2 linked regions of the Tistrella mobilis genome follow. The protein of the gene in region 2 binds, or shares a complex with, the protein of the main gene of each other region. Links are inferred from orthologs where the notes say so. Each region holds a gene or a part of one and is shown on either strand. Other genes may lie near its edges.

What was found.
Region 1: the proteins of P7L68_RS17180 (region 2) and dnaG are in contact, whole or in part, in a crystal structure (PDB 2R6A), measured with the Geobacillus stearothermophilus proteins. The link is inferred for Tistrella mobilis from one-to-one orthologs. Residues at the interface, in WP_033016901.1 of Geobacillus stearothermophilus: Ser13, Glu15, Ala16, Gln18, Glu91, Leu92, Asp94, Ala95, Val96, Pro97, Thr98, Ala99, Ala100, Asn101, Tyr104, Tyr105, Ile108; in WP_049624496.1 of Geobacillus stearothermophilus: Lys456, Leu457, Leu458, Pro459, Ala460, Asn463, Ala464, Leu467, Leu535, Leu536, Ile537, Ala538, Gln544, Glu545, Asp548, Tyr549, His552.

The regions. Positions count from the first base shown.
Region 1 is NZ_CP121017.1:1,356,243-1,359,514, reverse strand. The notes cover bases 1-2,958. They hold dnaG (DNA primase), read right to left. Parts: upstream 2,450-2,958; coding sequence 551-2,449; downstream 1-550. Other genes in these bases: P7L68_RS11950 (GatB/YqeY domain-containing protein), read right to left, coding at 2,460-2,927; rpoD (RNA polymerase sigma factor RpoD), read right to left, coding at 1-384. UniProt on the Escherichia coli protein: RNA polymerase that catalyzes the synthesis of short RNA molecules used as primers for DNA polymerase during DNA replication.
Region 2 is NZ_CP121017.1:2,500,703-2,503,957, reverse strand. The notes cover bases 12-2,952. They hold P7L68_RS17180 (replicative DNA helicase), read right to left. Parts: upstream 2,304-2,952; coding sequence 720-2,303; downstream 12-719. Other genes in these bases: P7L68_RS17175 (class I SAM-dependent methyltransferase), read right to left, coding at 2,453-2,952; alr (alanine racemase), read right to left, coding at 12-723. In the rest of the region: more of alr, read right to left, coding at 1-11; more of P7L68_RS17175, read right to left, coding at 2,953-3,255. UniProt on the Escherichia coli protein: The main replicative DNA helicase, it participates in initiation and elongation during chromosome replication. Travels ahead of the DNA replisome, separating dsDNA into templates for DNA synthesis.

The sequences.
Region 1 (3,272 bases), 1.1 Mb from region 2 along the record:
CCCCATCTCGCGCAGATACATCCGCACGGGGTCGTCCGTCCGGCCCAGTTCCTCTTCCTCGACCGAGGTCGCGTGGGAACCGCCGAACTCTTCCTCGTCGTCGTCGCCGCTCTGGTTCTCGCCCAGTTCCTCGCCTTCCTCGTCGTTCTCGACGACGTTGATGCCCATCTCAGAGAGCATGGCCATCACGTCTTCGATCTGCTCCGACGAGAGCTGATCCTGGGGCAACGCCTTGTTCAATTCGTCATAGGAGATGTAGCCGCGCTCCTTGGCGCGGGCCACCATCTTCTTGACGGTGATCTCGAGCGAATCGACCAGCGGTCCATCCGGCGTGTCTTCACGCCCTTCGCCGGCTTCGACAGCCGTGGTCGCTTTTTTCGCCATTATTCGTCGTTCCCCCGCTCAGAAACGCACGCTGCGCCTTGATTCCGATGCTTGCCCATGAGGTCGATGCCCCGTCCTTCAACGGCCGTGAGGCGCCGCTCCCGCGATGATGGCACCATCACCGCGGCAACGACGCCCCGCGTCATCGCCGAACCCGCCCCGACCCTCAAAGGTCGAAACCGTCGCTCTGATCGAAGGCCGCCAGTCCGCGCTCGTTGTCGTCAACGAGCTTCTTGAGCGCGACGAACCGCTGCAAAGCTTCTTCCGTCATGCTCTCGACAAGCTCCTGCTCTGCGGCCTTCAATTCGTCGACCAGCTGCGCATGCCGGTGTACAGCCAGCACATTGCGCCATCCGGCCAGAACCCTGTCGAATGCGGCACCCGGCCCCGCGAACGGCACACGGCCGGCATTTTCCGCCGCCGTCAACCGGTCCACCAGGTCCGAAAACCCTCGCAGTCTCAAATGGTCCTGCAGCGTTTCACTGTCAAGACCGGACTCCGATGCGTGCGTATCTACGATCGCAGCCCGCAACCTGTCAAGCGCGGGGGTGGCCACAGGCAATGCCGCCACCTCGTCCTCCGCCACCTCAAGCAGTTGAGGATGCAGAAGAACCGCGGCCAGAAGCGCCGCTTCACGCCGTGCCGACTGGCCCTCATGCCCCTGGCCCAGCGCCGGAGCGGCGATGGGTGTCGGATCGTCGTTCAACTGGCCGGGCTTCGGCTTGCCGCTGCGACGTTCCCCCTGCGGGCGCTGAAAGCCGGGCCGGCCGGCCGCCATCTGGCCGCTCCCGCCGCCGCGCTTTGCGCGGCGGAGCTGCCAGACGCGGTCGCGGAAGTCGCGACGATAGAGATCGCGGATCAGCGGATCGCGGATCGTGTCGGCCTGGGCCATCAGATCGGCCTCAAGCGCCGCCAGCCGCTCGGGCGTGTCGGTAGCATGGCCCTCCAGCGCCGCCTGCCAGAGCAGGTCGATCATCGGCTGCGGGACCGCCACGGCCCGGTCGAACGCCCCGACCCCCTCGGCCCGGATCAGGCTGTCGGGATCATGACCGCCGGGCAGGCGCACGAAGCGCAGGCTGTGGCCGGGCTTGAGCAACGGCAGGGCCCGCTCGGCCGCACGCCGCGCCGCACGGATCCCCGCGGCATCGCCGTCCAGGCACAGCACCGGCTCGGGCGCCATGCGCCACAGCTCTTCGATCTGGTGTTCGGTGAGCGCGGTGCCCAGCGGCGCCACGGCATGGGGCCGCCCGGCCTGAACCAGGGCGGCCACGTCCAGATAGCCTTCGACCACCAGCACCGTTCCGGCCTTGCGCGCGGCCTCTCGGGCAACCGGCCAGCCATAGAGCACGCGGCCCTTCTCGAACAGGGGCGTGTCGGGGCTGTTCAGGTATTTGGGCTCACCCTCGCCCAGCACCCGGCCGCCGAAGGCGATGATCCGGCCGCGTCGGTCGGCGATGGGGATGATCAGCCGGCCGCGGAAATAATCGAAGGCGGAGCGGTCCTCGCGCCGGCGCGCCAGTCCCGATTCGACCAGCCGGTCCAGCGCGATGCCGCGCTGCTCGAAGGTGCGGATCAGCACGTCGCGCCGGTCGGGCGCATAGCCGAACCGGAACCGACCCCAGCTGTCGGGCCCGAAACCGCGCCGCACCAGATAGTCGCGCGCCGGTGCCGCCTCGTCCGTGCCGAGCCGGCTTTCGAACCAGCGGCAGGCCTCTTCGACGACGTCGACCAGCCCCTCGCGGCGCTCGGCCTTGCGCTTCGCATCCGGATCTTCGGCGGGGACGGTCAGCCCCACCTCCCCCGCCAGCCGCTCCACGGTCTCGCGGAAGTCGAACCCGCCGAGCTTCATCTCGAAGTCGATGGCGTCGCCCTTGGCGCCGCAGCCGAAGCAGTAATAGAAACCCTTGTCGTCGCTGACCGTGAAGCTCGGCGTCTTCTCGTTGTGGAACGGGCAGAGACCGGTGTGCTCGCGGCCGCGCCGGATCAGCTTGACCCGGCGGCCGACCACATCCGACAGGCGGATGCGGGCACGCAGTTCCTCGATGAAGCCGGGGGGCAGCGCCATGAGGTGCGGGTCAGCCGGGCTGGCAGTTGCGGAGCAGGCGCTTGGCCGCGGAACTGGCGCAGCCCAGATCCATCTCGGGGCCATAGGCCGATTTCAGCGCATCGACCGTGCGCCCCAGATCCTTCAGCCCCTTGGCGCAGCAGGCGGCGATCGTGGCGCGCACCGCCGCCTCGATCTCGTCCTGCGACATCTGCGGCGGCAGGAAGCGGCGGATCACCCGCTGCTCCAGCTGCTCCTGCTCGACCAGTTCGATGCGGCCCGACTGTTCATAGGCACCGATGCTCTCGTCGCGCTGACGCAGCATGGTGCGGAGCATGTCGTGGATCTCGGCATCGTCGATCGCATCCCGCCCCCTCACATGGGCGGCCGCGTCACGGTCCTTGATCGCCGTCCGGATCAGGCGAAGCACGGCCAGCTCTTCGCTGTCGCCCTGCTGTTCGGCCTGGGCAAGCGCGTCCTTGAGGCGCTCACGAAGCATGGAAGTCGATCCCTCGAAAAGACGGAAACCGGCGGCCCCGTCGCACCGCGGCAGCCGGGAACCCGGCCCCGGATGCCGCAGATCATGACAGAGGCGGCGGCATCGTGGCGGTGCGGGGCAGTTAACGGGGGCACGGACGATGTGACAAGCTTTCATATTGCGTGTCAGCCCCCCGGGTTTCAATGGCCGGCACGCGGACGCCCCCCTTGCGAAATCAGCGGAGCCCGCGGCTTGACCGGGGGGAGGGGTTTGCGTATGGTCCGTCCGGTCGATCCGGCGCCCACCCGCCGGGCGTCTACGCACGCGCCCTCTTCGCTGCCGCAACCGCCTTGCCTGCCTGCCAGG
Region 2 (3,255 bases):
CGGGCGGCCCAGATCGAAATGGAAGTCTGGGCCAAGGAACAGCCCGCTTGAATTGGCCAGGCTGAGCCGGCCCCGCCCGATAGCGGCAGCCACGGCCAGGAAACGGTCGAGCTGGCGCCGATTCAGCGGATGGGCCGGATCATCGGCGCAGGCGAGATGGCTCATGGTGATCCGGATATCGACGCCGCCGAGGCGCGAGGGATCGGCGGCGAGGGCCGCGAAACCGGCCTCGTCGAAACCCAGCCGGCTCATGCCGGTGTCGATATGCAGGGCTGCCGGGAGCGGCCTGCCCCGGGTCCGCCCCGCACGGGTCCAGCGATCGAGATCATCCGGGCCGTTCAGCACCGGGCGGAGGTCGAAGGCCAGGAAATCATCCGCTTCGCCTTCGGCGATGCCGTTCAGGACGTAAACAGGCCGTGCGAGCTGGAGCTGGTATGGATCCGCCGCCAGCGCCTGCCGGAGCGCTGCGCCCTCAGCCAGATGCGCGACAAACAGCGCCGGGGCGCCGGCCCTGGCAAGAGCGGGCCCCACCAGATCTGCCCCCAACCCGTAGCCATTGGCCTTGACCACACCCGCCACCTCGGCGGCCGGGTTGTGCACACGCATCAGCCTGGTGAGCCGCGCATGGTTCCCGGCCAGCGCGGCGAGGTCGATTTCGATCCAGGCCGGCGGCGGGGCCGCAGGTGCTGCCGGAAAAGCAGGGGTGGTGGCCGGCGTGCTCATTCGCTCGATGGGGCGTTGGCGGCCAGCAGGGCCGCGTGATCGCGATCCAGATTGCCGAAGCGGGTGGTGTTCAGGTCGAAATGCAGCCGCACGGTGCCGATCGGGCCGTGGCGCTGCTTGGCCACGATCACTTCCGCGACGCTGCGTGACATCTCGAACCGGCTTTGCCAGTGCGAATAGCGCTCGGCGAATTTGTCTGGCTTCTCGTCCGGGCGCTGCTTGGGCTCGGCGCGGGCCAGATAGTATTCTTCGCGGAACACGAACATCACCACGTCGGCGTCCTGCTCGATCGAGCCGCTTTCACGCAGGTCGGACAGCTGCGGCCGCTTGTCCTCACGCTGCTCCACCGCACGGGAGAGCTGGGAGAGGGCGATCACCGGCACGTTCAGTTCCTTGGCGACCGCCTTCAGGCCCTGGGTGATCTCGGAGACCTCCTGCACGCGATTATCGGTGGCACGCACCGCCCGCATCAGCTGCAGATAGTCGACCACGATCATCGACAGGCCGTGCTGCCGCTTCAGCCGGCGGGCGCGGGCGCGCATCGCCGGGACGGTGATCGCCGGCGTGTCGTCGATGAACAGCGGGATGCGCGACAGCTCCCGCGCCGCCATCACCACCTTCTCGAAATCCTCGGGCGACATGGTGCCGCGGCGCAGCCGATCTGAAGGCACGCCGGCTGCACCTGCCAGAAGGCGGGCAGCCAGCTGCTCGGCCGACATTTCCAGCGAGAAAAAGCCCACGACCGCGCCGTCGACCTGCTTCGGCTTGCCGCCGGCCTCTTCGGGTTCGGTCCGGTAGGCGCGCGCGGCGTTGAAAGCGATGGTGGTGGCGAGTGCCGTCTTACCCATTGATGGACGCCCCGCCAGGATCAGCAGGTCCGAGGGCTGCAATCCGCCCATCAGATTGTCGAGGTCGATCAGTTCGGTGGCGACACCCACCAGATTGCCGTCGCGCTTATAGGCCGCTTCGATCTGGTCGAGGGCGGTGCTGAGGGCGCGGTCGAAGGAGACGAAGCCGCCCTCGATCTCGCCCTGTTCGGCAAGGGTGTAGAGCCGGTGCTCGGCATGTTCGATCTGCTCGATGGCCGGGCGCTCGGCGCGGCCGTCATAGGCCTCGTTCACCACCTCTTCGCCGATGTCGATCAGCGCGCGGCGGAGCGCGAAGTCGTGGATGATCCGCGCATAGTCCTCGACATTGATGATCGAGATGGCGGACCCCACCAGCCGCGCCAGATAGGTGGCGCCGCCGACATTGGCGAGGGCAGGGTCGGCGTCGAAGAGCGGTTTCAGCGTCGCTGGATTGGCGATCTGACCGCGCTCCATGAAGCGCAGGATCTGGCCGTAGATCCGCTGGTGAACCGGCTCGTGGAAATGCTCGGGGCGCAGGAAACTGCTGACCCGGTGGGTGGCTTCGTTGTTGATGAGCAGGGCGCCGAGCAGCGCCTGTTCGACTTCGGCATTGTTGGGGCGGCTGCGAACCGCCAGCCCGGTGCCGGCCGCATCGGACCCTGCCGTAAGCGCCGTGGAGGCGCCGGCGGTGATGGCGGGCAGGCCGGCTGCGTCGAAATCGGTGTCGGTCATCGGCCTCGGGATCGGTTCAGAAACAGGTCAGGTCGTGGGCGACCGGTGGCCGGGACGGCTCGCCCCGGCCACCGGTCGCCCACGGCCGCGATCATGCACCGGCGGGCGCCGGGATGAAAGGCTTCTGAGAACCGGGCCGCGCCGTCATGTCAGCAGGCGACATGCAGCTCGCGCCGGCCTTCCCGTGCGGCCCATTCGCGTTCCGTGTCGGTGATGTAGTCGCGGGTGAGTGGCACGGCGTCCTGACGGCGGGCAAGCTGAACCTGGAACACCACCTGGCCCCAGTGCCGGAATGATGCCTCGCAGCCGGCCAGATAGAACTCCCACATCCGGCAGAACCGTTCATCGTAAAGCGCCAGCACGTCCTTGCGGTGCTCGATGAAGCGTTCATACCAGCGCTTCAGGGTTTCGGCGTAGTGCAGGCGCAGGATCTCGACGTCGGTGACCACCAGCCCGGCGCGTTCGATCGCGGGCATCATCTCGGACAGTGCCGGCACATAACCTCCGGGAAAGATGTATTTCCGGATCCAGGAGTTGGTGACGCCGGGGCCGTCCGTGCGGCCGATGGTGTGCACCACCGCGACACCATCATCGGTCAGCAGGTCATAGATCTTGCGGAAATACTCATCGTAGTGCTTCAGGCCGACATGCTCGAACATGCCGACCGACACGATCCGGTCGAAACGCTCGGAGAGGTCGCGATAATCGGTGAGCCGGAAATCGGCGCGCTGGGCGAGGCCTGATGCTTCCGCGCGGGCCCGGGCCACCTTGTGCTGTTCTTCCGACAGTGTCACGCCGACCACCTCGACATCGGCATGACCCGACAGGTAGAGCCCGAGCCCGCCCCAGCCGCAACCGATGTCGAGCACCCTCTGGCCAGGCTCCAGAAGCAGCTTCGCCGCCAGATGGCGTTTCTTCTGGCGCTGCGCGGTTTCGAGGTCGTCATCCGGTG